Regions from separate parts of the Streptomyces yamdrokensis genome, predicted to be linked through region 3. Evidence: riboswitches for the same ligand, from Rfam matches in the RefSeq annotation. Region 3 holds a riboswitch; each other region holds the start of a gene.

Region 1 (10,684 bases), 2.2 Mb from region 3:
CCCGGCGGTACGCGCACCGGCACGGCGGCCGGACCGCTGCCCGCGCGGTGGCGCAGTACGGGGCGTACGCGACATCGCTGGCGTTCCTGCGGCACCGGGGGCGCCGCGGCCGCGCGGGCGCGGACTTCGTCGTACGGGAGCACGAACTGCTGCGCGAGATGTGGCACCGCCGCGACACGGCCCGCCCTGCCCTGGAGCACGCGGCCCGGGTCACCGCGCCGCCCGCCCCGCCCCGGCCGGGGCACGGCCCGTACGGCCTGCCCGAAGCGTACGGAGGGTACGGCGCATACGGCCCGTACGGCGCCGTGAACCCCGGCCACCCTGCGGCCGGGCCGAACCCCTACGCGCACCCGTACCGCCCCTGGCAGCGCCCCTGAAAACGCCGAACCGGCAGTCCTGACGTCGGGGGGCGTCGTCAGGGCTGCCGGGGCTGCGGCTGCGTGGGGCGCGGGACGCGAAGACCGGCCGGGGCCGGGGTCTCAGACGGCGAGGCCCTTCGACTGCATCCAGGCCATCGGGTCGATGCCCGAGGCGGAGCCGGCCGGGTGCACCTCCAGGTGGAGGTGGGCGCCGGTGGAGTTGCCGGTGGAGCCGACGCGGCCGATCACATCGCCGGTGTTGACCTGCTGGCCGACGCTGACGCTGATGGAGGACTGGTGGGCGTACCAGATCTCGGTGCCGTCGTCGAGGGTCAGCACGGTCTTGTAACCGTACGAGCCGTCCCAGCCGGCGGAGGTGATCGTGCCGGTGTGGACCGCCTTGATCAGCGTGCCCGTGGGGGCGGCGAAGTCCAGGCCCGTGTGCTGGCCGGAGGACCAGTAGGCGCCGGCCTGACCGAAGGTCGAGGAGATGGTGTACGAGGAGGTGGGCAGCGCGTACTGCGTGGCCAGTTCGGCGAGACGCTCGGCCTCGGCCTTCTTCGCGGCCTCCTCCTCCGCCTTCTTCTTCGCCGCGGCGGCCTTCTCCTCGGCCTCCTTCTTCGCGGCGGCGGCCTGCTCCTTGGCCTCCTTCTCCGCCTTCGCGGCGGCTTCGGCGGCGGCCCTGTCCTCGGCCTGGCTCTGCTGCTGCTCGACCTGCGCCATGATCCGGGCGCGCAGCACCTCGCCGGCGTCGGAAGCGCTGCCCTGCTCGGCCTCGTCGGCGACCGCGCCGATGCTGCTGAGCGGGGTGGCGGAGCCCTGGGGGGTTTCCTCGTCGGAGATGAGGGAACCAACAGAGGGAAGGTCCGGTACGGAGATGGAGACCGGCGGCTTGCCGGTCTGGGCGCTGGCCATGCCGCCACCGGCGACAGCGGCTATGACACCGACGCCCAGGACGGTGGAGCTACGGGCGAGGCCTCCGCCGCGCTGCTTGCCGACACGATGCCGGCCGCGCACGGGACGAATGGAATCCTCGGTGGGGTTCCACTCCTCGAAGGGGCCCTCGTCGGTGCGGATGCCGCCGTAGCCGAAGGTGTCGCTGTCGCGTCGGCTCGGCATGAAGGGGGCCTCGGGGGCAGGCCGGTTGGACGCCACGTGGGGCGCACTCCTTTCCTTCCTTCTCGCCTACCGGGTTAGCTGACGGGTTCGGAGCAGGAAGGTCTCCTACGCGCGTATACCGTCCGTGTCTCCACGGGGGCATCCGCGCGATTCACCCCAAGATGTTGGTTCCCCGGTTCCCTTGCGGGATTCGGCGCGTGCGCACGGAGCCGACTCGTGTGACGGCTGGGACGACCGCGCTGCGTTATCGAACGTTAATAGACGCGAGGGTCGTATTCCAAGCCGTTCCTCTTGATCGTTAACGACTTCCGCACGGACTTAAGCGCCACGACCGGTCGAAACCGGGCGAGTTGACTTCACCGTCCTCGTCACACTCGAGTTGACGGTGCGTCAATTGTTATGCGCAGCGAGGCGGCTCGATCACCTGGCGTCACATCTTCGCGGAAGTACCCCGGGACGCTCTCCCGAAACGGGACGGACGCAAAAGGCCGAGGGCCGGAATCCTCTCGGATTCCGGCCCTCGGCCTTCAGTAGCGGGGACAGGATTTGAACCTGCGACCTCTGGGTTATGAGCCCAGCGAGCTACCGAGCTGCTCCACCCCGCGTCGTTGTGTTCACCAGCATACGGCATCCGCGGGGCACTTCGCACACACGTTGCCGCCGCCCCTGCCTCACCGGCCGAGCAGATGGCCGTTCGGCGCCTCGGCGGCCTCCTTGTGCTCCGGCAGGACGACGACCAGGGCGCCCTCCGCGGCCAGTACCCCGCTGCCGTCGGCGTCCTCCACGAAGGTGTCCGGCTCCCGCCACGCGGTGACCACCCGCCGTACTCCCGCGTCCAGGACCAGCCGGGCGCAGGGCACCGGCCGGGAGGCGCGCCGGGCGCAGGGTTCCAGGCTGGAGTACACGGTGGCGGTCGCGAGCCGCGGGTCCGCGGGGTCGATCCCGGCGAGGGCGGCCTCCTCGGCGTGCACCACCGGATCACCGCCCTCGCGGGAGTGGCCCCGCGCCAGTTCGGTGCCGTCGGCCGCGACGACCACCGCGCCCACGCTGAACGCCGTCTTCGAGGGCGGGCACCGCTTTGCCAGTTCACAGGCGAGGGCCAGCCAGTGGTGGTCGGCGGCGACGGGGAGCGGGCCGGCGCCGGGGGCGGTGGGTTCGTAGCGCATGAGGACGACGTCGCCGATCGGGCGGGTCTCCAGCAGTCGCAGCCGGCCGCCCTGGTAGGTCCCGGATCCGAAGAGGCGGGCGGCGTCCGGGTCGCCGACGAGGAGCGGGGCGAGGACCAGCTGGAGCTCGTCGGCGAGGCCCTGGGTGAGGAGCTGGGTGTGGATCAGGCCGCCGCCCTCGACCATGAGCCGCCGGACGCCGTACACGTCGTACAGGTGCGTCAGGAGGCGGCGCCAGTCGAGCTCGGCGCCGAGCGGCACGACGTCGGCGGCGAGGCCGTGGGCGCGGGCGCGTTCGGAGCCCTTGTCGGTCGTGTAGAGGACCTTCGCGCCACCGGTGTGCCAGAACCGCGCCGCCGGGTCCAGGTCGCCCGAGCCACTGACGGTGACCTTCAGCGGGTAGGCGGGCCTGCCCTCGGCGGCCCGGGCGGCACGTCGCTCGGGCGCGTTGACCAGCAGCCGGGGGTTGTCGGCCCGGATCGTGCCGGCGCCGACCAGGATCGCGTCCACCGACGCCCGTACCTCGTCGACCCGGTCGAAGTCCTCCGGGCCGGACAGCAGCAGCCGCTCGGGCCCGGTGTCGTCGAGATACCCGTCGAGCGAGACGGCGGCGGACAGCAGGACGTACGGGTGGGGCATCGACGGCGCTCCTGACGGGGACGGCGGACGGGGCGGGGTGGGGCGGGGGGCAAGGCTGGGATCGGCTGGGATCGGCTGGGCGAAGAGAGTCTTGCACCCGGTGTGTTCCCGCGCGGCGGGAAGCCGTACGGTGTGCCACCGCCGCATGGCGCGAAACCGTACGGCGTGGAAACGCGCGGTGGCCCCGTCGTCCCCGGCGACCGGCCCGTGATGAGGGGCCTTCCCCCCCCCCCACACCTCATGGGTGTCGTCCGCCACCTCGTTTGGGTGGCGTCACGGATGGCGGGCGCCCGGGGCCGGATGTGAGCGTGGAGGAACACCGGGGGCCCGGTCCCGGCACGCACCGGCCGCAACCGCTCCGCACCCGGGGATGTACCGGCCGCAGCCCCGTATGGCGGAGAACCCCCACCGACACGAAGGAGCAGCCCCCGCTCGGGTCGGTCGATCGGATCCCGCTCCGTCCCCGTGCTGTGGAAGGTGGTGACTTGTGGGACATGCCGACACTCTGCTCGCCATGGGCGGCGCGTTCCTCGCCGCAGCGTTCCTCGCCCGCCTCGGGAGCCGGATCGGGCTGCCGACGATCCCCCTGTTCATGCTCGCCGGCATTCTGCTCGGCCCGCACACACCGGGGCTCGTCCTGGTCGAGGACGCCCACGACTTCTCGATGCTGTCGGCGCTCGGTCTCGTCCTGCTGCTCTTCTACCTCGGCCTGGAGTTCCACCTCGACGACCTGAGACGGGGCGGCAAGCGGCTCATCAGCGCCGGTGGCATCTACCTGGCGCTCAACGTCGGCGCGGGGCTGGGATTCGGGTTCGCCCTCGGCTGGGGAGCGCGGGAGGCCCTGGTGCTCGCCGGGGTACTCGGCATCTCGTCCTCCGCGATCGTCACGAAGATCCTCATCGAGCTGGGTCACATCAGCCGGCCCGAGACCCGGCTCATCCTCGGTGTCACCGTCGTCGAGGACATCTTTCTCGCCCTCTATCTCGCGGCTCTCCAGCCCGTACTCAGCGGCGCCCGGGGGCTCGGGGACATGGCGTTCCAGGCGTCCAAGGCGTTCGGCTTCCTGATGGTGCTGGCCATTGCCGCCCGCTATGGCACCCGGCTGTTCGGCCGGATCATGTCCGTACGCGACAACGAGCTGCTGGTCATCACCTTCCTCGGAACCGCGATCTTCGTCGCGGGTGTCTCCGAGGTGCTCGGGGTCGTCGACGCCATCGGGGCGTTCATGGTCGGACTGATCGTGGCCGGCACCCCCGCCGCGCCCCGGATCCGCACCCTGGTCCATCCCCTGCGGGACGCCTTCGCGGCGATCTTCTTCTTCGCCTTCGGGCTGGCCATCGACCCGGGGGACATCGCCTCCGTCGCCGGTCCGGTGGCCGCCGCGGTGGTGCTCACCCTCGCGATGAACCTGATCGCGGGCCTGCTGGTGGCCCGCCTGTACCGGTACGGCGTCGACATCGCGGCCGACATCGCCACGACCCTCGTCTCCCGTGGCGAGTTCGCGCTGATCCTGGCCGCCATGGCCACCGGCGCGGGGCTCGACGACCGGCTCACGCCGTTCATCGCCGGGTACGTCCTCGTCCTCGCCGTCCTCGGCCCGGTGCTCGCCAAGCAGTCCCATCTGCTCGCGTGCGCCCTGCGCGCCGTCCAGGCACGGCTGCCCGACCGCGGCTCCTCCCGGGGCACCGGGCCCGGTCCGGACGCCGGGCCCTCATCGGGCACGGGACTCCCCCCGGACCTGGACGCAGGCCCCGACGGAGGTCTGAACGCCGGACCCGTGCCCGAACGGGAGCCCGCCGAAGCCGAGCGCTGAGGAGTCCTTGCACTATGAGCGCCCGATGAGGTCGCGTGGCCCGGGCGGGCACAGTGCAAGGACCCCTCGGGCCTGTCCGGCGGATCGGATCGAAGGAGACCGACGGCGCCCGTCCAGCCGGGGCGAGCGGAGGCTGGTGCGACCAGCTGCGGGGCGGAGGAGGGAACCGACGCGGAGCGATGAGGGCCCCTCCCACTCATGGGAGGGGCGGCCGGGAGTGGGGAGGGCGACGACAACTCCGTCGGGGCCCCTGCTCGAAGGGCTCGGGGGCCGGCGTGCGGGCCCCCGCGTCTGCGACTTCACCCGCCGGACAGCCCCCGGCCGCCGGCCCCGGAGAACAGAGGTGCTCGGTCAGGGTTCGATCAGCCCCACCCGGATGGCGTACCGGGTGAGTTCCAGCCGGTCCTTCAGGTCGAGCTTGGCCAGCAGGTTCGCGCGGTGGCGCTCCACGGTTTTGGGGCTGATGACGAGGAGGTCGGCGATCTGCTGCGAGGTGTTCCCCTCGGCGACCAGCTTGAGGATCTCCTCCTCGCGGTCGGTGATGGCCTTGGCGGGCAGGTTCCGGCCGTCCCGGGCGAGTTCGAGGTAGTTGCGGATGAGGGCGTTGACGGCGCCCGGGTAGAGGAACGGCTCGCCGCGCATGGTGGCCCGGCAGGCCTCCACCAGGTCGCGGTCGGCGACGGACTTGAGCACGTACCCGGAGGCGCCGGCCCCCAGCGCCTCGAAGAAGAACTGCTCGTTGTCGTACATGGTCAGGATGAGGATCCGCGTCTGCGGCAGGGTGCGGGAGAGCTCACGGGCCGCCTGGAGGCCGGTCAGGCGGGGCATGGCGATGTCGAGGATGGCCAGGTCGGGTTCGTGGATACGGGCCTGTTCGAGGGCTTCGGCGCCGTTGTCGGCCTCGGCGACGACGGTCAGGTCCGGTTCGCCGTCGAGGATGAGGCGTACGCCGCGGCGGACCAGCGCGTGGTCGTCGGCGAGGAGGATGCGCGTCGGGGCGCCACCGCTCCCGGCACCGGCCGGGGTGGTGGTCTCGGCGCCGGCGGGTGTACCGGACGGGGGGCGGGTGAAGCCGAGGTCGGTCATGTCGGGGTTTTCCGGTCGGGGACGGCGGTCAGGGGCGGGGAGGTCCGTGCGGGCGCGGGGCCCCGCACCGGAACGGGGACGGCGAGACGCACGAGGGTCCCGCCCGCGGCGGCCGGACCCACATCGAGGTCGGCACCGACGAGCAGGGCCCGCTCACGCATCCCGAGGATGCCGGCACCCTCGGACGCGGCACCGATGCCCTGGCCGTCGTCCCGGACGCGCAGCTCCACTCCGGAGGAGGTGCGGCACAAAGAGATCTCCGCGCGGCGGGCGTGCGCGTGCCGGACGATGTTGGTGAGCCCCTCCTGGGCCACCCGGTAGAGGACCAGTTCGGCCTCCGGGCCCAGATCGGGCAGGTCGGAGTCCAGGCGGTGCTGGACCGTCAGGCCCTCGCCGCCGAACTCGGTGGCGAGGGCCTTGAGCGCGCTGGTCAGCCCGAGCTCGTCCAGGACGCCGGGGCGCAGCCGGCGGGCGATGCGCCGGATCTCGTCCAGGCTGCCCCGGGTGGTCTCCTGCACCAGGCTCAGTTCCTCCCGCAGCTCCGGCGGGGCGTGGTCGGCGACCCGCTTGAGCTGGAGCAGGACGGCGGTGAGGCTCTGGCCGACCTCGTCGTGCAGCTCCTGGGCGATCCGGCGGCGTTCGTCCTCCTGGGCGGACAGGGCACGGGCGCTGCTCGCGGCGCGTTCGTCCTCGAGCCGGTCGAGCATCGTGTTGTACGTGCTGATCAGCTCGGCGATCTCCCCGCGCCCGGTGACCTCGGGGCGTTGTCCGGGGCGGAGCAGGTCGGTGGTGGACATGGCGCGGGTGACGCGCTGGAGCGGGGCGAGGCCGACGCGCAGCAGCAGCGCGTTCGCACCGAGCATGGCGGCCAGTCCCACGGTGAGCACGAGGGCCTCGGTGAGCAGGACCGGAGTGGAGACGGTGACCGGCCCGAGCAGCAGGACGGTGGCCACGATCAGCACGACGGCGTTCAGCAGGAAGATCCGCCAGAACAGTGGCACCCGGTACCGCCTCCTCACCGCGCTCGTCCGGAGCCGGCCGCCGGCGTACGGCCGTCCTGCTGTGCTTGTGCCCCGGCACGGCCGCGGTGCCGCCCCGATGCCGCCCCGGTCTTTCCCTGATACCGCCGCGACCCGGCCCTGCTCCGGGCACCGCCGGACAGGGCCCTGTCCGGCAGGCGTGCGGTCTGGTGCTGCCCTGTTGTCGTGGGCTCCCGTGCCGCGGAGCTGTGGGCCGCCCGCGCGACCGGGGGCGCGGGCGCGTGCCGCCGAACCCAGCGTGAGCGCCGGCCCGGCGGATCGCCATCCGTGACAGTCCCCATTTCTCCCGTGGGTGTGCGGTGCCCGGCCGGTCCGTGTACAGCCCGGGCCCCCGCGAGGATGAGGGCTGCCCCTGATGGTCCCGGGGCCCCGGGCAGGTGATCCTTGAAGTGGAATCAGGCCCGTCCCCGCCGAACGACCCCTTACCGGGCGGGTGACGACCTCGGTGCACGGGCAAACTCCCAGGGTCGGCCCGGTGGTGGAGTGTCGAGTTCTCGAGGGCCGTCGGTTCACTTCTTCGCCCCGGGCGTCGGTGCCCACGACCACAGACGCCCGGAGGCGTTGCTTCGGAGGTGGCGGCCGGCCGTCTCACCGTGCTGCCACCGTTCGGGAAGGAGGAGACGTGCCCCAGTCCGACGACAAGCGCCTCGTCGATCTCGCGGTCCGAATCGAGCAGGACGACCCGCGTTTCGCGCGTTCGATGTCCAGCGGGCGGCCCACCCGGCCCCGCGAGTACCGACGCGCGCACGCCTGGTGGGCGCTGGGGATCGGCCTCGTCCTGCTGGCCATCGGTCTGATCATGCCCGACGGGCTGCTCATCGCGGCAGGTCTGGTGCTCAGCGGAATCGGCGTGCAGTTGTTCGACCCGTACCCGCCGCAGGGGGACGGCCAGGAGCGGCAGTCGGCCCGCTGAGAGCGAGGGCCCCGGGACCGTTCCGCCTTCACACGCATCGCTTTGTCATGTCATGTGACGTTCTTCCCGGCGCACCCCGGTTTGGGGTGCGCTAAAATCTTTATCAAGCGCTTACGCTCCGTTGAGCAGCGTTCCGCTCTTTCGTCGAGCGTCGAACTCTGCACGTTGAGTGCCGGGCACCAAGTGCGGCGTACCGAGCGCGCCGCGTCCCGGGTGCCGCGTACCGATTGCCGAGCGTCGCCGACCGGTCGAACCGATGAGAAGAAGAACGGGGGGCGTGAGATGGGTCGGGTGATCTCCGTACGTGTCGACAACGCCGCCCGCGACGGCGTCCCGGATACCGGTGGCGCTCCCTGCCGCCCGAGCAGCCGCCCACGGCGCTGAAGCGCCCTTCACCAGCCGCGAGCGCCGCCGGCCCTCGGCCCGGCAGCAGTCCGCGCCGCACCCCCGCTCCCTCGGCCCACCCGGCCCGAGGCACTGCGGGGACTCCCAACCCGTAGGGGACACTCCCGGCTCGCCCCCGTCCCCCGTGGCCAGGGCCCTGCCACCCGACCCCGAAAGCCCCTCCCCAGGCACCGCACCCGCCGTTCCGGCACCCGCTCATCAGGCACAGACGCCGACACCGCACCGATCCACGGAGGTCAGACGCCCGTGCACAACACCACCACCATGCTCATCGAACTCGGAGCGATCATCCTCGCCCTCGGGCTGTTGGGCCGTCTCGCCGGACGGGTGGGCTTCTCCCCCATACCCCTCTATCTCCTCGCGGGGCTCGCCTTCGGCCACGGCGGCCTCCTGCCCCTGCAGGCCAGCGAGGAGTTCGTCGCCACGGGCGCCGAGATCGGTGTCATCCTGCTGCTGCTGATGCTCGGGCTGGAGTACAGCGCGTCGAGCCTCGTCACCACCCTCAAGACCCAGTACCCCTCGGGCGCCGTCGACTTCGTCCTCAACGCCGCCCCCGGCGCCGTCGCCGCGCTGCTCCTGGGCTGGGGGCCGGTCGCCGCCGTCGCCCTCGCCGGAGTCACCTGGATCTCCTCCTCCGGGGTCATCGCCAAGGTGCTCGGCGACCTCGGGCGCACGGGCAACCGCGAGACGCCGGTCATCCTGTGCGTCCTGGTCATGGAAGACCTCGCCATGGCCGTCTACCTGCCGGTCCTCGCCGCCCTGCTGACCGGGGCCAGTCTCGCGGGCGGCAGCATCACCCTGCTGATCTCCCTGGGCACCGTCGGCGCCGTCTTCTACGTCGCCCTGCGCCACGGACGCATCATCAGCCGCGCGGTCTCCTCCGACAACCCCGAGATGCTGCTGCTGGCGGTGCTGGGGCTGACCCTGCTGGTCGCGGGCGTCGCCCAGCACCTCCAGGTGTCGGCCGCGGTGGGCGCGTTCCTGGTCGGCATCGCCCTGTCCGAAGAGGTCGCCGAGGGCGCGCACGGTCTGCTGTCCCCGCTGCGGGACCTGTTCGCGGCGGTGTTCTTCGTCTTCTTCGGGCTGCACACCGACCCGTCCGCCATCCCGCCGGTGCTGCTCCCGGCGCTCGCCCTGGCGGTCGTCACCATGCTGACGAAGATCGCCACCGGCTGGTGGGCCGCCCGCCGCGCGGGCATCCCGTCCAAGGGCCGCTGGCGGACCGGCGGCACTCTGGTGGCGCGCGGCGAGTTCTCGATCGTCATCGCCGGTCTCGCCGTCGGTACGGAGCCCCGGATCGGCCCGCTGGCCACGGCGTACGTCCTGCTCCTGGTCGTCCTCGGCCCCCTCACCGCCCGCTGGACCGAACCGCTGGCCACCCGTCTCGTCCGCCGCCGCTCGCCGGACACGCCGCAGGCCACCCCGGCCGACCGGTCGGAACCGGCCCACGCGAGCAGCTGACCACCGGCACGGCGAAGGGCAGGGCAACCCGCCCGTGGACGTCCCGACCGCCGGAACCAGGCACCACGATTCCACCTCCCTCGCGCCCCGGCCCGCATCGACCGGCCACCGGAATCCGGCCATCGGCGCCCGATCCCCCGGCCTGGCGGCCCCGGCGGTGCGAAAATCAGCCCGGTACGCGCTCCACGCCCGCCGGGGCCCAGGCGCGCCCACCCCCGGCTGTCCCCACCTGCCGGGCCGGCGCCGGGGAGCGCCGGAAGGGGGCGTCGGCATGATCGCGTGGGTCGTCCTCGGCACCGGCCCGCGGCCGGTGCCCCGGCCCGTCGCCACCCCACTGGTGTGGACCGGCGCCTTCGGCGGCGCGTTGGCGGTGGTGGTCCTGCTCCACACGGTGGTGGGCCCGGACCACCCCGGGCTCGCCCTGACGGCCCTGTCCCTGCTCGCCGCCGTCCTCGGCGGATGCGCGCGGTTCACCGCGGCCCCCGGCACGGCGCTCCTGTGCTGGCTGTTCCTCAACGGCCTGGCCATACCGCCTGCCGGCACCCTCACCTGGACCGGCTCCCGGGACACGCTCTGGCTCGGCTGTCTCCTCGCGGCCACCGTCGCCGGCACGGCCGCCGCCCGCCTCACCCACGCCCGCGCGGCCTACCGCCGCCTCACGACGTAACCGGAACGGGAAGTCC
Region 2 (8,164 bases), 4.9 Mb from region 3:
CAACTCCCCCGGCGGCTCCTTCCAGGCCATGTCGGCGGTCTACGACACCCTGAACTTCGTCACCTGCGAGGTGGAGACGGTCTGCCTGGGCCGGGCGGACGGGACGGCCGCGCTGCTGCTGGCCGCGGGGACACCGGGGAAGCGGTATGTCCTGCCGGGGGCGCGACTGGTGCTCCGTCAGCCGGTACCGCCGGCGCCGGTGGAGGGGGACGCGAGCGATCTCGCCGTCCAGGCGGAGGAACTGTCGCGGGTCCGCGGCCGGATCGAGGAGATCCTGGTCCGGCACACCCGCCGCACCCCGGAGCAGGCACGGTCGGACATCGAGCGGGAGACCGTCCTCGACGCGCGGGCGGCGGTGGAGTACGGCCTCGCGGACCGGGTCCTGACCGACCGCGAGGACCACCTCCCCACCTCCGGCGCGAGGTGAGCCGCCGATGCTGCCACCCGAACTGCCACCGCTGCCCGCGCTGACCCGCGCCGAGGCCGAGTTGATCGACCGCTACCTCGAGGCCGTCGACCTGCTGGGCCGGATCAACCCTGCCCGCGACGGCGACACCTACCGCGGGCTGCGCGCCGCACAGGCACTGGTCGGCAAGGCCGTCGCACTGCGCGACGCGCTGACCGTCATGCACCGGCGCGGCGAGACCGAGCTGCACGTCGCCACGCTGGCCCGGGCCCTTCGGGTACTGGACGGCGACCGGCGCACGGCCCGGGTCACACTGCCGCCGGGCTCCGGCAGTTGACGCCCGTACCGGTTCAACCGCGGCCGGCGTCGGCAACACGTCCACACCTGAGCCGAAACGGACCAAAAGGGATACCACCAACCGGCGTAGACGAACCACTTCTTTTCGGGCCGTCACGGTTGCGCACCACGCGTGGCCGCGCACCGGAACGGGCCACTCCGGTGCTGGTCCGGGACTCCTCGGCACCCCGGACGGCAGCCCGGACGCGGGGCTGTCCACCCGAACGGATGAGTGGTGAGTAACAACACAAACCCCCGGTTCAGTTGGGATTTCGGACCGGCAGTTGCCAAGATCGCTCACTGACGACAAGACCCCGCCGCCGCGGCGGGGCGATCCGGGCGGACGCCGAGTCCTGCCGCCGCCCGGATGACCGGTCGACAGGAGTGGATCGGCAGGAGTGGAGGACCCGAGCACGACGGGTCGCCGGAACGGGAGTTCGACTCCCGTGCCGAGCAGCCCTTGGGGTGAAGCCGCACTCGTGCGGCCGGGCAACTTCGCCAGCCCGAATCCGACAGGTCATCCTTCACAGGCGGCTGACGAAGGGTTGCGCATGACCGCGCTCAATCGTGTCCCGTCTCTCATGGCCAGGGCCGGCACGGCCTCGGCCCTCACCCTCGCCGCCGTGGGCGGCTCGATCGTCCTCCCGGGTACCGCCCCGGAGGCAGTGGCCGCGACCACGGCCACCAAGGCCCTCCAGGTCGCGGCGTCCAAGAAGGGCGCGCCCTACCACTGGGGCGCCACCGGACCGAGCCGCTTCGACTGCTCCGGACTGACCCTCTACTCGTTCAAGAAGGCGGGCAAGACACTGCCCCGTACTGCGTCCCAGCAGTACAACAAGACCCGCCACGTCTCCGCCTCGAGCCGCAAGGCGGGGGACCTGGTCTTCTTCCATTCGGGCCAGAACGTCTACCACGTGGGCATCTACGCGGGCCAGGGCAAGCTCTGGCACGCTCCGAAGACCGGGGATGTGGTGCGCCTGCAGAAGATCTGGACCCACAGCGTCTGGTACGGCCGGGTGAAGTGATCCGCGAGGGCGGCGGCACCCCCCCTGCCGCCGCCCCGCCGGACACGCCGAACGACACCCGGAGAGCACACCGATGCGGCCGTGGGCCCCTACGGCTCCTGCCGTCCTGCCGTCTCCACCGCCGTGACCGGCTCGGCGGGGACGGTCCACGGAAGGACGACGGAGACGGTCTTTCCACCCTCTCCGGTGGGGCGGACCCTCATCCTGCCGCCGCACTCCACGGTCAGCCAGCGGATGATGACCAGCCCCCGGCCGTTGTCCTGCTGGACCGCGGCGGGGAGTCGTTTGGGGAACCTCGGGTGGCTGTCGGTGACACCGATGCACAGCTGGTCGTCGCGGTCGAGGGCGATGTCCACGGTGAACGTGGGTGACTGCCCCAGGGTGTGCTGCACGGCGTTGGTCGCGAGTTCGGACACGATCAGCCGGATCGTGTCGGACACTTCCGTGTCCTCCGGCATGCCCCACTCCGCCAGCGTGCCCACCACATGGGCGCGAGCCGCGGAGACCGAGGCAGGATCGCTCGGCAGAGTGATGGATGCTTCCAGATGGTCTGCCATGGCGATGTCGTCCCTTTCCACGGGACCGCAGTCCGACACGGAGCGGCTGATTCGAGTACGGTCCCGCACTGGTGCTTCGTCGTCAGACTGCCATCACCACAGACTGTCGGCGGCGATACGGCCAAGATATGCATATATCTGTCGCTCAAAGCGGTGAACTCTGCGACGGGAGACCGTATGTGGGTGACCCGGAGGGAGTAAGGGGGAAGCCATGCAGCACGGTCCCGCGGTACGCCGCCGGAAACTGGGCGCCGAACTGCGTTCGCTGCGCACATCGGCGGGGTTCACCAGTGGTGAGGCAGCCCGGCTGGTGGGCTGGCACCAGTCGAAGGTGAGCCGGATCGAGACGGGCACGAGCGGGGTGAAACCGGCCGATGTGCGGTTACTGCTCGACGCCTATGGCCTGACCGACCTTCAGTTGCGGGAGTTGCTACTGGTGCTGGCGGGGCCGGGCGACAGCAGCGGACGACACCACTGGTGGCACGCGTACCGGGGTGTACTGCCGCCCACCTACCGGGACTTCATCAGCCTGGAGTCCCAGGCCAGCGCGATGCGCACGCTGGAGACCACCGTGGTTCCCGGGCTGCTGCAGACGCCCGAGTACGCGCGGGCCGTGACGGCGGCGGCGCTGGAGGGCACTTCGGAGGAGCGGCTGGACACACTGGTGGAGGTGCGGCTGGCCCGGCAGGACGTCCTGCGGGCGGACCCGCCGCTGGGGTTCAGCGCGGTCCTGGACGAGGCGGTGCTGCGCCGGCAGGTCGGCGGCCCCGGCGTCATGACCCGCCAGCTGGAACGGCTCGTGGAGGCGGCGCGCCTTCCCCAGGTGCGGCTTCAAGTACTGCCGTTCACTGCCGGGGCGCACATCGGCGTCACCGGCCCTTTCGTAATCTTCTCATTTTCGCGCACTTCTGATCTGGATGTTGTAGTTCTCGACCACTTGACGAGTAGCCTCTATCTGGAGCGGAAAGAAGACCTCCGGGTGTACTCGGAGGCTTTCGACGCCCTTTCGATCCACGCCCTTTCGCCCGAGGACTCGTTGGATTTCATCGCCGGGACAGCCGCCGGCGTGTAAGGAGGCACGATGCCCGCACCGTCTCGGACCCTTCCCTCCAGCACCGACCTGCACGGTGTGCGGTGGCTGCGCAGCAGCTACAGCACGGGCGCGAACAACTGCGTCGAGACGGCCCGGCCCGCCACCGGTCCCGGTGCCGGACTGCTCGCCGTGCGCGACTCCAAGGACCCGGACGGGCCCGCGCTGCTCATCTCCCCCGGGAGCTGGGCGAAGTTCGTGGCCGCGGTTCACTGACCTGCCGGTCCTCCGGCGCCCACCCGTACTCGCCCACCCGTACTCGACCGCCCGTCATCGGGCGGCTCACGGCCGTGCCTCGCCGACTCATGGCCGCGTCTCGCCGATCACCTGTACAGCGCGTTCGATCTCGGCCCCGGACAGGTCCGCGCGGGCGGTCAGTCTGAGCCGTGAGATGCCGTCGGGCACGGAAGGAGGACGGAAGCAGCCCACGGACAGGCCGGCCGCCCGGCAGTCGGCCGCCCATCGCACGGCCTGCTCCGGGGACGGGGCACGCACGGAGACGACCGCGGCGTCGGGGCGTACGGCTTCGAGGCCCGCGGCCGTCAGCCGGTGGTGCAGGTCGCGCGCCACCGCGCCCGCCCGCGCCGCGCGCCCTGGTTCACGGCGCAACAGCCGCAGGGCCGAGAGCGCGGCGCCCGCGGCCGCCGGTGCGAGACCCGTGTCGAAGATGAAGGTGCGGGCCGTGTTGACCAGATGCTCGACCACCCGTGCCGGGCCGAGCACGGCTCCGCCCTGGCTGCCGAGCGACTTGGAGAGTGTGAGCGTCACCACGACGTCCTCGGCGCCGGCGAGCCCCGCCGCGTACGGGGCGCCGCGTCCGCCGTCGCCGAGTACCCCGAGGCCGTGGGCGTCGTCGAGCACCAGTCCCGCGCCGCGCTCACGGCACGCCCCGGCCAGCGCGGCGAGCGGGGCGGCGTCCCCGTCGACCGAGAAGACCGTGTCGGACACGGCGACGGCGGCCCCGGCGTGCCCGCTCAGCGCCTTGCGCGCGGCGTCGGGGTCGGCGTGCGCCACGACCTGCGTCCTGCCCCGGGCCAGCCGGCAGCCGTCGATCAGCGAGGCGTGGTTGCCCGCGTCGGACACGATCAGCGAGCCGTGCGGGGCCAGCGCGGTGACGGCGGCGAGGTTGGCCGCGTAGCCGGAGGAGAGGACGAGGGCCGCCTCGAAGCCGCAGAAGTCGGCCAGTTCGCCTTCCAGCTCGGTGTGCAGCTCGGTGGTGCCGGTGACGAGCCGGGACCCGGTGGCCCCACCGCCCCAGGTCCGCGCCGCCCGCGCCGCACCCTCGGCCACTTCCGGATGCCGGGCCAGACCCAGGTAGTCGTTGCTCGCCAGATCGAGGAGCGGTGCGTCGGCGGTGCGCGGGCGCAGGGTCCGTACGAGCCCGGCCCGGCGGCGCAGCGCCGCCTGCTCGTCGATCCAGCCGAACGCCATGGGTCCTCCGGTGGTTTTGTAGGCAGTGGACAGACAGTAGCGGGACGGCCGGCCGGCCACTGTGTGGCCATGCCCACAGCCGTCAGCGCCTCTGTTGTACGAACCCTCCTTGGCCGGGGCGGCCGAATAGGACAGGATCGGCTCCCATGAACCTGCTGAACACGCTGGTGGACAAGGGGCTTCGGCGCGAGACGCCGACCCGTGGCGAAGCGCTGGCCGTCCTCGGGACGTCCGACGACGATCTGCTCGACGTGGTGGCCGCGGCCGGGAAGGTGCGGCGGCACTGGTTCGGGCGGCGGGTGAAACTCAACTATCTGGTCAACCTCAAGTCCGGCCTGTGCCCGGAGGACTGCTCCTACTGTTCCCAGCGGCTCGGCTCGAAGGCCGGCATCCTGAAGTACACCTGGCTCAAGCCCGAGCAGGCCTCGGACGCGGCCGCGGCCGGGCTGGCGGGCGGCGCCAAGCGGGTGTGCCTGGTGGCCAGCGGCCGCGGCCCGACCGACCGGGACGTGGACCGTGTCTCCGACACCATCAAGGCGATCAAGGAGGGCAACGAGGGCGTCGAGGTGTGCGCCTGCCTCGGACTGCTCTCCGAGGGCCAGGCGGAGCGGCTGCGCGAGGCGGGCGCGGACGCCTACAACCACAACCTCAACACCTCCGAGGCCACCTACGGGGACATCACCACCACGCACACGTACGCCGACCGCGTGGACACCGTGCAGAAGGCGCACGCGGCCGGTCTGTCCGCCTGCTCCGGGCTGATCGCCGGCATGGGTGAGAGCGACGCGGACCTGGTCGACGTGGTCTTCGCGCTGCGCGAACTGGACCCGGACTCGGTGCCGGTGAACTTCCTGATCCCGTTCGAGGGGACACCGCTCGCGAAGGAGTGGAACCTCACCCCGCAGCGGTGCCTCAGGATCCTGGCGATGGTGCGGTTCGTGTGCCCGGACGCCGAGGTGCGGATCGCGGGCGGCCGGGAGGTGCATCTGCGCACGATGCAGCCGCTCGCGCTGCACCTGGCCAACTCGATCTTCCTCGGTGACTACCTCACCAGCGAGGGCCAGGCGGGCCGGGCCGACCTGGAGATGATCGCGGACGCCGGGTTCGAGGTGGAGGGCACCGACCGCGTGACACTGCCCGGACACCGGGCGGGTGCGGGTGCGAGCGTGTGCGGGTCGCCCGACGGGGGTGGCGGATGCGGGTCGCACGAGGGCGGTGGCGGATGCGGGTCGGCATCCTCCGGCGCCGGGGCGCGTGTGGATACGGGGACGGACGCGGGTCCGGGGACGGTGAGCGAGGGGGCGGGCCGGGCCGACGGACCGCGTACCGATCTCGTCGCCGTCCGCCGGCGGGGTGCCGGAACGGATCTCGCGCCCAATGCCTGAGCGGTCCGTACCCGAGCTTCTCGAGCTGGACCGGCGACATGTCTGGCATCCGTACGGGCCCATGCCCGGCCGCGGGGAACCCCTCGTCGTGGAGTCGGCGAGCGGGGTAAGGCTGCGGCTCGCCGACGGCTCGGGCGAGCTGGTCGACGGGATGTCGTCCTGGTGGTCGGCGATCCACGGCTACAGCCACCCGGTGCTGAACGAGGCCGTGCGCGACCAGCTCGGGCGGATGAGTCATGTGATGTTCGGCGGGCTCACGCACGAGCCCGCCGTCCGGCTGGCGAAGCTCCTCGTAGACATGTCACCCGACGGCCTCGAGCATGTCTTCCTCGCCGACTCGGGCTCGGTGTCGGTCGAGGTGGCCGTCAAGATGTGCCTGCAGTACTGGCGTTCGCTCGGGCTGCCCGGGAAGCGGCGGCTGCTGACCTGGCGGGGTGGCTACCACGGGGACACCTGGCAGCCGATGTCGGTCTGCGATCCCGAGGGCGGGATGCACGAACTGTGGACCGGGGTGCTCCCGGAACAGGTGTTCGCGAAGGCCCCGCCTGCCGAGTACGAGGAGTCGTACGCCGAGCACCTGCGGGAGCTGATCGGGCGGCACGCCGGTGAACTGGCGGCCGTGATCGTCGAGCCGGTGGTGCAGGGCGCGGGCGGCATGCGCTTCCACTCCCCCGCGTACCTGCGGGTGCTGCGCGAGGCGTGCGACGCGCACGACGTGCTGCTGGTGTTCGACGAGATCGCGACCGGGTTCGGGCGTACGGGCGCGCTGTTCGCGGCGGGGCACGCGGCGGTGACGCCGGACGTGATGTGCGTGGGCAAGGCGCTGACCGGCGGCTATCTGACCATGGCTGCGACGCTGTGCACCGCGCGTGTGGCCGAGGGCATCTCGCGCGGCGACGTGCCGGTGCTGGCGCACGGTCCGACGTTCATGGGCAATCCGCTGGCGGCGGCCGTGGCCTGCGCCTCGATCGAACTCCTGCTCGGGCAGGACTGGCTCGCGGAGGTCAAGCGCATCGAGTCGGGCCTGCGGGACGGGCTGGCGCCGGCGGCCCGTCTGCCGGGCGTCCGTGACGTGCGGGTCCTCGGCGCCATCGGTGTCGTCCAGCTCGATCGCGCCGTGGACATGGAGGCGGCCACGCGCGCGGCGGTGCGCCGGGGCGTGTGGCTGCGGCCGTTCCGGGATCTGATCTACACCATGCCGCCGTACGTCACCGGCGACACGGACGTGGCCCTGATCGCGGACGCGGTGTGCGCGGCGGCCGAGGAGGGATGACATGCCGGTACTGGTGATCACGGGCACGGGCACCGAGGTCGGGAAGACGGTGGTGACGGCCGCGGTCGCCGCGACGGCGCTCGGGGCCGGCCGGTCGGTGGCCGTACTGAAGGCGGCCCAGACCGGGGTGCGGCCGGACGAACCCGGGGACGTCGAGGAGGTCGCGCGGCTCGCCGGGGCCGTCACGGCCGCCGAACTCGCCCGGTATCCCGACCCCCTGGCGCCCGCCACCGCCGCCCGCCGGGCGGGCCGGGCGCCGGTGTGTCCGCACGACGTGGCCGAGACCGCCGCCAAGCTGGCCGCCGAGCACGATCTGGTGCTGGTGGAGGGCGCGGGCGGGCTGCTCGTGCGGTTCGACGAGGACGGCGGAACGCTGGCGGACGCGGCGGCGCTGCTGTCGGCGCCGGTGCTGGTGGTGGCGGCGGCGGGTCTCGGCACCCTGAACGTCACGGAGCTGACGACCCGTGAACTGCGCTCGCGCGGGCTCACTCCTGCGGGCGTGGTGATCGGCAGTTGGCCCGCGGAGCCCGGTCTGGCCGAGCGCTGCAACCTGCGGGACCTGCCGGAGGTGACGGGGGTGCCGTTGCTGGGCGCGGTACCGGCCGGCGCGGCGGCCCTCGCCCCGGCCGGCTTCCGGACGTCGGCGCCCGAGTGGCTGGCG
Region 3 (10,684 bases):
GCGTCCGTGAACACCTTGATCATCTTGCTGTTGGCCGGCAGCACCTCGGCGGCGAACCGGCGGATGCCGCGCTCCCGCGCGACGGCGGCGATGTGCTCGAGCAGGGCGGAGGCGATGCCCCGGCCCTGGTGGGCGTCCTGCACGAGGAAGGCGACCTCGGCCTCGTCGGAGACAGCGGGGGCGGGTGCGGGGCGCCCTTCGGCAAGGGTGGTGGTGGGCGACGGGCGGGAGGAAGCGGGCGCCCCGTCGGGGCCGATCCGGTCGTAGCGTACGGTGGCGATGAACTCGCCGCCCACGGTGGCTGCGAGCCCCACCCGGTCCACGAAGTCGTGGTGCGTGAAGCGGTGCACGTCCTTGGCGGACAGGCGGGGGTAGGGCGCGAAGAAGCGGTAGTACTTCGACTCGTCCGACACCTGCTCGTAGAAGCTGACCAGGCGTTCGGCGTCGTCGACGGTGATGGGGCGGACCCGCGCGGTGCCGCCGTCGCGCAGCACCACGTCGGCCTCCCAGTGGGCGGGATACTCGTGCCGGTCCGACGAGGTCTGCATGGGCCCCAGAGTACGGCTCGCGTACGACAACGGCGCGAGGCAGTCTGTGGGGGCGCGCACCGGGCCGAGGCCGCGGTCCGGTGCCGCCGGGGAGCGGGAGCGAGTGCCCCTCCCCGGCTTGCTTCACGATATGGGAAACTGGTCTAGACAACCTGAACTTCGAAGGGCAGCAACACATGGCTGAGCGCCGCGTCAACGTCGGCTGGGCCGAGGGCCTCCATGCCCGCCCCGCCTCCATCTTCGTCCGATCCGCCACGGCCACAGGCGTCCCGGTGACGATCGCCAAGGCCGGCGGCAACCCCGTCAACGCGGCCTCCATGCTGGCCGTTCTGGGCCTGGGCGCCCAGGGGGGCGAGGAGATCGTCCTCGCCTCCGACGCCGAGGGGGCCGAAGCCGCCCTCGACCGGCTGGCGAAGCTGGTCTCCGAAGGGCTCGAGGAACTCCCCGAGACCGTGTGAGAAACCCGGCAGCGGACGGAGCCGCGTCACCCATTGCGGGCGACGCGGCTCCGCTGTTCTCCGGCGTCTCCGCTTTCCCTGCCCACCGGTTTTCCCGGGCGCCACTCCCCCGCGCACAATCCCGCGCTCACGAAAAACGGCAGGCGGATTTCACTTCCACCGAATTACCTTCTCTTGTATACGGTCTCCGTGTTAATGCCGGAGACTCGGCGTGTTTACGGGATGTTGCGAGTTCCTCACACGCTCGGGGCGGGCCGTCCGGCCGGCCCTCGCGGTGAAGCGCAGGCGGTGGGCGGCGGCGGCGCGCTCGGTGTGCAGCGTCGTGACCGCACGCGCACGCTCGCCGTCGCCGCGCACCACGGCGTCGACGATCGCGCCGTGCTCCGCCCAGCACTCCACCGGGTCCCTCGGCCCACGTACCTCGTACATCCAGCCGATCTTGTGCCGGAGCTGGATCAGCGTCGACGTCAGCGCCGGGCTGCCGGACGCCTGGGCGAGCGTCTCGTGGAACCAGCCGCCCAGTGAGCGCAGGTCGTCGCCGTTGCCCTGCCGGGCCCGCTCCTGGCCCAGCCGGACCAGGCCCCGCAGCACCTTCAGATGGGCCTCGGTGCGGCGCTGCGCGGCGCGCAGGGCACCGAGCGGCTCCAGCAGCAGCCGCATCTCCAGCAGGTCGGCGGCCTCCTGCTCGGTGGGTTCCGCGACGCACGCGCCCGCGTGCCGCCGGGTGACCACGAAGCCCTCGGCCTCCAGGGTGCGCAAAGCCTCCCGGACGGGGACGCGCGAGACACCGTAGCGGCGGGCGAGGAGTTCCTCGGTCAGCCGGCCGCCACGCTCGTAGACACCCGAGACGATGTCGTCCCGGATCGCCGTGCACACCGAGTGCGCCGGAATACGCATGACCGACCTCCGAATTAATCCCCGCATAACGTCAACGGGTGACACCTGTTCCGTGACTCTATTGCAACGCGCGGGAATTTCCGACGGTGGGCCGGGAATCATGTCTGTTTTTTGGACAACGGACAGCCGGAAACGCCGAAAGCCCCGACTCGGAGAGCCGAGCCGGGGCCGTACCGCAAAAAGCGGGCACCTGGGACGTCAGGGGATCACGCGGACGTCCCAGGTGCGCACGCCGGTCAGGGAGGCGTACCCCCGGTCAGACGTTCGCGCCGTGCGCGCGGAGGTACGCGACGGGGTCGATGTCGGAGCCGTACTCGATGGTGGTGCGGGCCTCGAAGTGCAGATGCGCGCCGGTGACGTTGCCGGTGGCGCCGGAGACACCGATCTGCTGGCCCGGGGTGACCTGCTGGCCCACCGAGACGCCGACGGACGACAGGTGGCCGTACTGGGTGTACGTGCCGTCGTGCATCTTGATCACGACCTGGTTGCCGTAGGCGCCGCCCCAGCCCGCCTCGACGACGGTGCCCATGCCGACCGAGAGCACGGGGGTGCCGCTCGCAGCGTGGAAGTCGACACCGGTGTGGGTGCCGGAGGACCAGACGGCGCCGCCGGACAGGTAGCCGGTCGAGACGTAGGAGCCCGCGATCGGGGACACGAAGGTGTTGAGGCGCTTGCGCTCGGCCTCACGCGCGGCGCGTTCCTCGGCCTCGCGGGCCTTGACGGCCTCCTCGGCCGCCTTCTCCCGGGCGGCCTCCTCGGCGGCTTCGCGTGCGGCGGCCTGGGCCGCCTCGCGTGCGGCCTCGTGCTGGGCGGAGGCCTGGGCGTCGACCCTGGCGGCGACCTCGTCGCCCATGGTGACCACGGGGGTCAGGCCGGTCTGCGCCGCGGCGGGTTCGGCGGCGAGCGCCGGAGCGGAGAGGGAGCCGATGACACCGGTGGTGGTGAGAGCCGCGACGCCCGCCGCCTTGGCGGTGCCGCGATGCACGCGGCTGGGACGACGGTGCTTCCCGGTGGCGCGGGTGAACGCCATGTACAGGGTGGTCCTTTCCTTCCTTCTCGCCTACCGGGTTAGCTGACGGGTTCGGAGCAGGAAGGTCTCCTACGGACCCCCTCGCGACACGCGCGGGCGTCCGATTCACCCCAGGGACTTCTGACGGGTCCCCGGCTCCCCTGGCTCGCGCCGTACGGGGACTCGGCGATGACTGTCCGGTGCCGCGGGTGCGGCGCACTGCCCGACGAACAGACCGCCTGACGCTAAACGGGACGTCTTCCCGTTCCCAAACGAATCCAGGATTTTGTAGCGCATCCCACAGGGCAGACAGGCACCTCCCGCACCAATTCGGACATAAAGGGGCCCTGGTGACGTTCTCGTCACCAGGGCCGCGCGCGTGTGCGTCCGGCGTGCGGCCGGACGGCCGCCGGCGGTGCGCCGACGGGTCGTCTACTCGGCGGAAACCACCGTGACTTCGCCGATGCCGAGCGCCTCGACGGGCTCCTTGATCTGCGCCGCGTCGCCGACCAGGACCGTCACGAGGCGGTCCACCGGGAAGGCGTTCACCACCGCCGCGGTCGCCTCCACGGTGCCGGTGGCGGCGAGCCGCCGGTACAGCTCGGCCTGGTAGTCGTCGGGCAGGTGCTGCTCCACCTGGTCGGCGAGAGTGCCGGCGACGGCCGCGGCGGTCTCGTACTTGAGCGGTGCCACGCCCACCAGGTTCTGCACGGCGACGTCGCGTTCGGCGTCGGTGAGGCCTTCCGCGGCGAGGGTGCGCAGCACCGTCCACAGGTCCCGCAGGGCGGGCCCGGTGTTCGGGGTGTCGACGGAACCGCTGATGGCGAGCAGCGACGCGCCGGTGCCGTCCGGGGCGGACCTGAGGACCTGGCCGAACGACCGCACACCGTAGGTGTAGCCCTTCTCCTCGCGCAGGACGCGGTCCAGGCGGGAGGTGAGGGTGCCGCCGAGGCAGTAGGTCCCGAGCACCTGCGCGGGCCACACGCGGTCGTGCCGGTCCGCGCCCACGCGGCCGATGAGCAGCTGCGTCTGTACGGCGCCGGGGCGGTCCACGATCACGACGCGGCCCGTGTCGTCGGCGGCGACCGGCGCGACGGGCCGCGGCTGGGCGGCCGATCCGGTCCAGGCTCCGAGGGTCTCGCCGAGCAGCTCGTCCAGGTCGGTGCCGGTGAGGTCGCCGACGACCACCGCGGTGGCGGTCGCGGGGCGGACGTGCGTGTCGTAGAAGGCGCGTACGGCCGCCGAGTCGATGCCGGCGACCGTCTCCTCGGTGCCCTGGCGCGGGCGGGACATGCGCGACGCCGCCGGGAACAGCTCCTTGGAGAGTTCCTTGGCGGCGCGGCGGGACGGGTTGGCCAGCTCGTGCGGGATCTCGTCGAGGCGGTTGCGGACGAGGCGCTCGATCTCGCTGTCGGCGAACGCGGGCGCCCTGAGGGCGTCGGCGAGCAGTCCGAGTCCCTTGGCGAGCCGGGAGGCCGGTACCTCGAGGCTCAGGCGGACACCGGGGTGGTCGGCGTAGGCGTCCAGGGTCGCGCCGCAGCGCTCCAGTTCGGCGGCGAACTCCTCGGCGGAGTGCTTGTCGGTGCCCTCGGAGAACGCCCGCGCGGTGATGGTGGCGACACCGTCGAGACCGGCGGGCTCGGCCTCCAGGGGCGCGTCGAGGAGCACCTCGACAGCGACGACCTGCTGGCCGGGGCGGTGGCAGCGCAGCACCGTCAGACCGTTGCCGAGGGTGGTGCGCTCGGGGGCCGGGAAGGCCCAGGGCCGGGCCTCGCCCGCCTGCGGCTGGGGGTGGAAGTCCATCGTGGCGAGCTCGGTCACTTCGCCGTCTCCTCGTTCTCGTCGGTGCCGGCGGCCGCGGCTTCTTCGGCTCCGGCGGCTGCGGCTTCTTCGGGCTCCCCGGCCTCGGGGGTGACGGGCTCGTAGACGAGCACCGCGCGGTTGTCGGGACGCAGGCGGGCCCCGGCGACCTCCCGCACGTCCTCGGCGGTCACGTCGAGGATGCGTCCGACGGCGGTGAGGGCGAGCTGCGGGTCGCCGAACAGGACGGCGTACCGGCACAGTTCGTCGGCCCGGCCGGCGACGGTGCTGAGCCGGTCGAGCCACTCACGCTCCAGCTGGGCCTGGGCGCGCTCCATCTCCTCGGCCGTGGGCCCCTGCTCGGCGAACCGGGCGAGCTCCTCGTCGATCGCGGCCTCGATGACGGGCACCTCCACGTCACCGGACGTCTTCACGTCCAGCCAGCCCAGGGAGGGCGCCCCGGCCAGCCTCAGCAGGCCGAACCCGGCCGCCACCGCCGTGCGGTCCCGTCGTACCAGCCGGTTGTAGAGCCTGGAGGACTCGCCGCCCCCGAGGATCGTGAGCGCCAGGTCCGCGGCGTCGCTCGCGCGGGTGCCGTCCTCGGGCAGCCGGTAGGCGGCCATCAGCGCACGCGCCGGGACCTCCTCCTCGACGAGCTCGCGCAGCTCCTCGCCGATGATCTCGGGCAGCGAGCCGTCGCGGGGCTCGGGCTTGCCGTCGTGGGAGGCGATGGAGCCGAAGTACTTCTCGATCCAGGCGAGCGTCTGCTCCGGGTCGATGTCACCGACGACGGAGAGCACGGCGTTGTTCGGCGCGTAATACGTGCGGAAGAAGGCGCGGGCGTCCTCCAGGGTGGCCGCGTCCAGGTCCGCCATCGAGCCGATGGGCGTGTGGTGGTACGGGTGGCCGGCCGGGTAGGAGAGAGCGGTCAGCTTCTCGAAGGCCGTGCCGTAGGGGACGTTGTCGTAGCGCTGGCGGCGCTCGTTCTTGACGACGTCCCGCTGGTTCTCCATGGACTCCTCGTCCAGGGCGGCCAGCAGGGAGCCCATGCGGTCGGCCTCGAGCCAGAGGGCGAGCTCCAGCTGGTGGGTCGGCATGGTCTCGAAGTAGTTGGTCCGCTCGAAGCTGGTGGTGCCGTTGAGCGAGCCTCCGGCACCCTGGACCAGCTCGAAGTGACCGTTGCCCTTCACCTGCCCCGAGCCCTGGAACATGAGGTGCTCGAAAAGGTGAGCCAGGCCGGTACGGCCCTTGACTTCGTGACGCGAACCGACGTCGTACCAGAGGCACACCGCCGCGACGGGGGTCAGGTGGTCCTCGGAGAGCACCACGCGCAGGCCGTTGGACAGCCGGTGCTCGGTCGCTGTCAGGCCGCCGGAGCCTGCCTGGGCGGTGGCCGTGTGACCCATGGGCATGTACGTCCCTTCGATCGCGGAGGCGGTCGTCGCATCCGCCGTTTGTGCCGGTCCTGCCACTGTATGCAAGCGTGCGGAGCACCGGTGAAGTTCCCGGACGGGACCGGATACGCCGAGAGCGAGAACCACGGGTACGGGTGGGACGACGCGGTACGCATGGGGGTCGTGGGGCGTACGGGATCGCAGGCGGCGCACGGGGCCGTGCGCCCGGCGCCGGTTCTCTCCCGCCACCCCGCTCGCGGCGCCGGAGGGAAGTGCGCGTACCCTGCCGGCACCCCGCCCCGGGCCCCCGACGGAGGCCGGCGGCGGGGGCATGGTCCCGGTTGTCGGTGCGGCGGTCCACAATGGTCCGCGTCAGATACCGTCCCACGCTTCAGCAAGGAGCCGGCAGCGATGGCCCGCCGCAGCACGAAGACCCCGCCGCCCGACGACTCGTACGAGGAGCGGATCCTCGACATCGACGTCGTCGACGAGATGCAGGGCTCCTTCCTCGAGTACGCGTACTCGGTCATCTACTCCCGCGCCCTGCCTGACGCGCGCGACGGCATGAAGCCGGTGCACCGCCGCATCGTCTACCAGATGAACGAGATGGGCCTGCGCCCCGACCGCGGCTACGTGAAGTGCGCGCGCGTGGTCGGCGAGGTGATGGGCAAGCTGCATCCCCATGGCGACGCGTCGATCTACGACGCCCTGGTGCGCATGGCACAGCCCTTCTCGATGCGGGTCCCCCTGGTCGACGGACACGGCAACTTCGGCTCCCTGGGCAATGACGACCCGCCGGCCGCCATGCGGTACACCGAGAGCCGGATGACCGAGGCCACGAGCCTGATGACCGAGTCCATCGACGAGGACACGGTCGACTTCGCGCCCAACTACGACGGCCAGGAGCAGGAGCCCACGACCCTGCCCGCCGCGTTCCCGAACCTCCTGGTGAACGGCGCGTCGGGCATCGCGGTCGGTATGGCCACCAACATGCCGCCGCACAACCTCCGCGAGGTGATCGCGGCCGCCCGCCACCTGATCCGGTATCCGAACGCGGACCTCGACGCCCTGATGAAGCACGTCCCCGGCCCCGACCTGCCCACCGGCGGCAGGATCGTCGGCCTCCCGGGCATCCGGGACGCGTACGAGAAGGGCCGCGGCACCTTCAAGATCCGCGCGACGGTCACCGTGGAGGAGGTGACGGCCCGCCGCAAGGGCCTGGTCATCACCGAGCTGCCGTTCACGGTGGGTCCGGAGAAGGTGATCGCCAAGATCAAGGACCTGGTCGGTTCGAAGAAGCTCCTGGGCATCGCCGACGTCAAGGACCTCACCGACCGCGCCCACGGTCTGCGTCTGGTCGTCGAGATCAAGAACGGCTTCGTGCCGGAGGCGGTCCTGGAGCAGCTGTACAAGCTGACGCCCATGGAGGAGTCCTTCGGCATCAACAACGTGGCCCTGGTGGACGGCCAGCCGCTCACCCTGGGCCTCAAGGAGCTGCTGGAGGTCTATCTCGACCACCGCTTCAACGTGGTCCGCCGCCGCTCGGAGTTCCGCCGCGGCAAGAGGCGCGACCGTCTGCACCTGGTCGAGGGCCTGCTCACGGCGCTGCTGGACATCGACGAGGTCATCCGCCTGATCCGCTCCAGCGACAACTCCGCGCAGGCGAAGCAGCGTCTGATGGAGCAGTTCTCGCTGAGCGGGATCCAGACCCAGTACATCCTGGACACCCCTCTGCGCCGCCTCACCCGGTTCGACCGCATCGAGCTGGAGGCGGAGCAGGAGCGGCTGAACGCGGAGATCGAGGAGCTGACCCGCATCCTGGAGTCGGACGCGGAGCTGCGCAAGCTGGTCTCGTCCGAACTGGCCGCGGTGGCGAAGAAGTTCGGCAACGACCGCCGCACGGTCCTGCTGGACGGGGCGGCCGCACCGGTCGCCGCCGTGCCGCTCCAGGTGGCGGACGACCCGTGCCGGGTGCTGCTGTCCGACACGGGCCTGCTCGCCCGTACGGCGGACGCGAAGCCGTTCCCGAAGGGTGCGCACGCCAAGCGGGTCAAGCACGACATGATCGTCTCGGCGGTGCCGGCCACCGCCCGTGGCGAGGTGGGCGTGGTCACCTCGACGGGGCGTCTGCTGCGGGTGAACGTCGTCGACCTCCCGCAGCTGCCGGAGTCGATGCCGACCCCGAACCTCTCGGGCGGGGCGCCGATCTCGGAGTTCGTCTCCCTGGAGGACGGCGAGCGGGTGATCTGCCTGACGACGCTCGACGAGTCGTCGCCGGGCCTCGCGCTCGGCACGGAACAGGGTGTCGTCAAGCGGGTGGTGCCCGACTACCCCTCCAACAAGGAGGAACTGGAGGTCATCACCCTCAAGGAGGGCGACCGGATCGTCGGTGCAGTCGAGCTGCGCACGGGCGAGGAGGACCTGGTCTTCGTCACCGACGACGCGCAACTCCTGCGCTACCAGGCCGCGCAGGTCCGTCCGCAAGGGCGCCCCGCCGGCGGCATGGCGGGCATCAAGCTCGCCGAGGGCGCGAAGGTCATCACCTTCACGGCGGTCGATCCGGGGGTGGACGCGGTGGTGTTCACGGTCGCCGGCTCGCGCGGCACGCTGGACGACTCCGTCCAGACGACGGCCAAGCTGACGCCGTTCGACCAGTTCCCGCGCAAGGGCCGGGCCACCGGCGGTGTGCGCTGCCAGCGGTTCCTCAGGGGCGAGGACTGCCTGTCCCTGGCCTGGGCCGGCCCCACCCCGGCCCGCGCCTCCCAGAAGAACGGGACACCGGTCGGCCTGCCGGAGCCCGACCCGCGCCGCGACGGTTCGGGAGAGTCCCTGCCGAAGACGGTGGCGGTGGTGGCGGGCCCGGTCTAACCCTGCGGGTCGTCCTGGTCCTGCGGGTCGTCCTGGTCCTGCGGGCCTTCCCGGCCCTGCGGGTCGTCGGGATCGCGTACGTACCGCAGCACGCCCCACATGCCCTGCTCGTCGGTGTGTGGGGCACCGGAGTCCCCGAGGGCGTCGCTGCCGCAGGCCTCCTCCAGCTCCTTGCGCAGGGCGGCGGTGTCGATGCCGGTCCCGATGAGCACCAGCTGCGTGAGCCGCTCCGTACCGGCCGGCCAGGGCTCCGGGTAGAACCGGAGGAACCGCCCGACGGCATGCACGGCGTACCGGTTCCCGGCGTCGTACGGCCCGAAGTCGACGTATCCCTTGATCCGGTAGAGCCCTTCCTGACGACTGTCGAGGAACCGGATCAGCCGCCGCGGATCGAGGGGCGTCGCGGAGGCGAAGGACAGGCTGTCGTACCGGGCGTGCAGATGCCCGGCGTGCTCGGCACCGGCGTCGTGCCGGTGCAGGTCGTCGAAGGAGAGTTGTCCGACACGCTCCTCACCGGGCCGGCGGTCGAAGAGGAACTCCGGATCGACGCGTCCGTGCGTGGCGGGAACGACGGCGGCGCGGTCGGCGAGCGACCGCACGGCGGCGAGCACGCCGTCCGCGTCCGCCGCCCGGTCGAGCTTGTTCACGACGATCAGATCGGCGAGGCCGAGGTGCCGGTCGATCTCGGGATGCCGTGCCCTCGTCTCCTCGAACTCGGCGGCGTCCACGACTTCGACGAGCCCGCCGTAGACGATCCGGGGGTGTTCGCTGGCGAGTACCATCCGCACGAGTTCCTGCGGCTCGGCGAGCCCGCTGGCCTCGATGACGATGACGTCGATCCCGGCGGACGGCCGCGCCAGCCTCTCGAGGTACACGTCGAGCTCGCTGCCGTCGACGGCACAGCACAGGCACCCGTTGCCGAGCGAGACGGTCGAGTCGCCGAGCGCTCCGGCCACGGCCATGGCGTCGATCTCGATGGCACCGAAGTCGTTGACGACGGCGCCGACACGGCTGCCGCCGCTGTGGTGGAGGAGGTGGTTGAGCAGGGTGGTCTTCCCGGATCCGAGAAATCCGGCCAGGACGACGACCGGAATCTGCCGACCACTGCTGCGTTCCACCACGCGACCCCTCTCACGCCTGCGCGTACCCCGGCCCGCGCCTCGGCGTGCGTCCGGGAATCGACTGGCCGGCCAGGATACGCGCGGCGGACCAACTCGTGGCGCCGGGCCGTGGCAGGCCCTTGAGCGACGACAGAACGGTCCGATCCGTCTCGTTTTCCGTCCCGCGGGAAGTCGAGGGAGGCCTCCTCGGCCGTTGCGGGAACGGGACGGCCCGTGCGCCGGAAAGCCGCCTCGGGGCAACTCAGGTTAGGCTCACCTCTGTGAGTACGTGCTCAACCGCCTCCCGCGAGCTCGACGAGCCCGTCGCGGGAACCGCGGCCACCGCGAGGACCTGGCTCCTGCTGGAACAGTCCGGGCCGTGGGGCCCCAAGGCGCTCACCTCGAGCCACCTCGACCCGGCCCTGGGCCGCGCCCTGGAGGCAGCCGCGTCGGGCACCGGGGTGCGTATCGCCCTGATCAGGCGCTCCGGACGGCACGCGGACCACAGGACGCCCACCACCCGCCAGGTGTACGTGGCCCACACCGTGCCCGGCAGCACCTGGCTGCACACTGCCACGACCACGGCCCCGGAGCGCCTGCTCGACCTCGA

Evidence for each region. A riboswitch is a leader RNA that binds a small molecule or an ion and turns the genes downstream of it on or off. The one in region 3 is predicted to bind cyclic di-AMP.
Region 1: it holds a riboswitch for cyclic di-AMP, as region 3 does, so the genes downstream of both, ACWZEH_RS16160 (M23 family metallopeptidase) here and ACWZEH_RS25940 (M23 family metallopeptidase) in region 3, are expected to answer to the same signal.
Region 2: it holds a riboswitch for cyclic di-AMP, as region 3 does, so the genes downstream of both, ACWZEH_RS03735 (C40 family peptidase) here and ACWZEH_RS25940 (M23 family metallopeptidase) in region 3, are expected to answer to the same signal.

The regions. Positions count from the first base shown of each region.
Region 1 covers NZ_CM132679.1:3,670,624-3,681,307, forward strand. Annotated here, with positions in the region: gene ACWZEH_RS16155 (PrsW family intramembrane metalloprotease) at 1-377, shown strand, start outside; gene ACWZEH_RS16160 (M23 family metallopeptidase) at 480-1,514, opposite strand; cyclic di-AMP (ydaO/yuaA leader) riboswitch at 1,527-1,684, opposite strand; tRNA gene ACWZEH_RS16165 (tRNA-Met) at 2,010-2,083, opposite strand; gene ACWZEH_RS16170 (dihydrofolate reductase family protein) at 2,150-3,283, opposite strand; gene ACWZEH_RS16175 (cation:proton antiporter) at 3,771-5,096, shown strand; gene ACWZEH_RS16180 (response regulator) at 5,448-6,182, opposite strand; gene ACWZEH_RS16185 (HAMP domain-containing sensor histidine kinase) at 6,179-7,183, opposite strand; gene ACWZEH_RS16190 (DUF3040 domain-containing protein) at 7,845-8,135, shown strand; gene ACWZEH_RS16195 (cation:proton antiporter) at 8,787-10,001, shown strand; gene ACWZEH_RS16200 (hypothetical protein) at 10,273-10,668, shown strand.
Region 2 covers NZ_CM132679.1:962,688-970,851, forward strand. Annotated here, with positions in the region: gene ACWZEH_RS03725 (ATP-dependent Clp protease proteolytic subunit) at 1-427, shown strand, start outside; gene ACWZEH_RS03730 (hypothetical protein) at 435-743, shown strand; cyclic di-AMP (ydaO/yuaA leader) riboswitch at 1,155-1,290, shown strand; gene ACWZEH_RS03735 (C40 family peptidase) at 1,294-1,767, shown strand; gene ACWZEH_RS03740 (ATP-binding protein) at 1,857-2,324, opposite strand; gene ACWZEH_RS03745 (helix-turn-helix domain-containing protein) at 2,536-3,396, shown strand; gene ACWZEH_RS03750 (DUF397 domain-containing protein) at 3,406-3,630, shown strand; gene ACWZEH_RS03755 (8-amino-7-oxononanoate synthase) at 3,718-4,845, opposite strand; gene bioB (biotin synthase BioB) at 4,992-6,230, shown strand; gene ACWZEH_RS03765 (adenosylmethionine--8-amino-7-oxononanoate transaminase) at 6,223-7,503, shown strand; gene bioD (dethiobiotin synthase) at 7,505-8,164, shown strand, end outside.
Region 3 covers NZ_CM132679.1:5,832,027-5,842,710, reverse strand. Annotated here, with positions in the region: gene ACWZEH_RS25955 (bifunctional acetate--CoA ligase family protein/GNAT family N-acetyltransferase) at 1-548, opposite strand, end outside; gene ACWZEH_RS25950 (HPr family phosphocarrier protein) at 725-1,006, shown strand; gene ACWZEH_RS25945 (GntR family transcriptional regulator) at 1,199-1,903, opposite strand; gene ACWZEH_RS25940 (M23 family metallopeptidase) at 2,160-2,933, opposite strand; cyclic di-AMP (ydaO/yuaA leader) riboswitch at 2,947-3,111, opposite strand; gene ACWZEH_RS25935 (M16 family metallopeptidase) at 3,345-4,733, opposite strand; gene ACWZEH_RS25930 (M16 family metallopeptidase) at 4,730-6,124, opposite strand; gene ACWZEH_RS25925 (DNA gyrase/topoisomerase IV subunit A) at 6,518-8,974, shown strand; gene ACWZEH_RS25920 (CobW family GTP-binding protein) at 8,971-10,095, opposite strand; gene ACWZEH_RS25915 (sucrase ferredoxin) at 10,356-10,684, shown strand, end outside.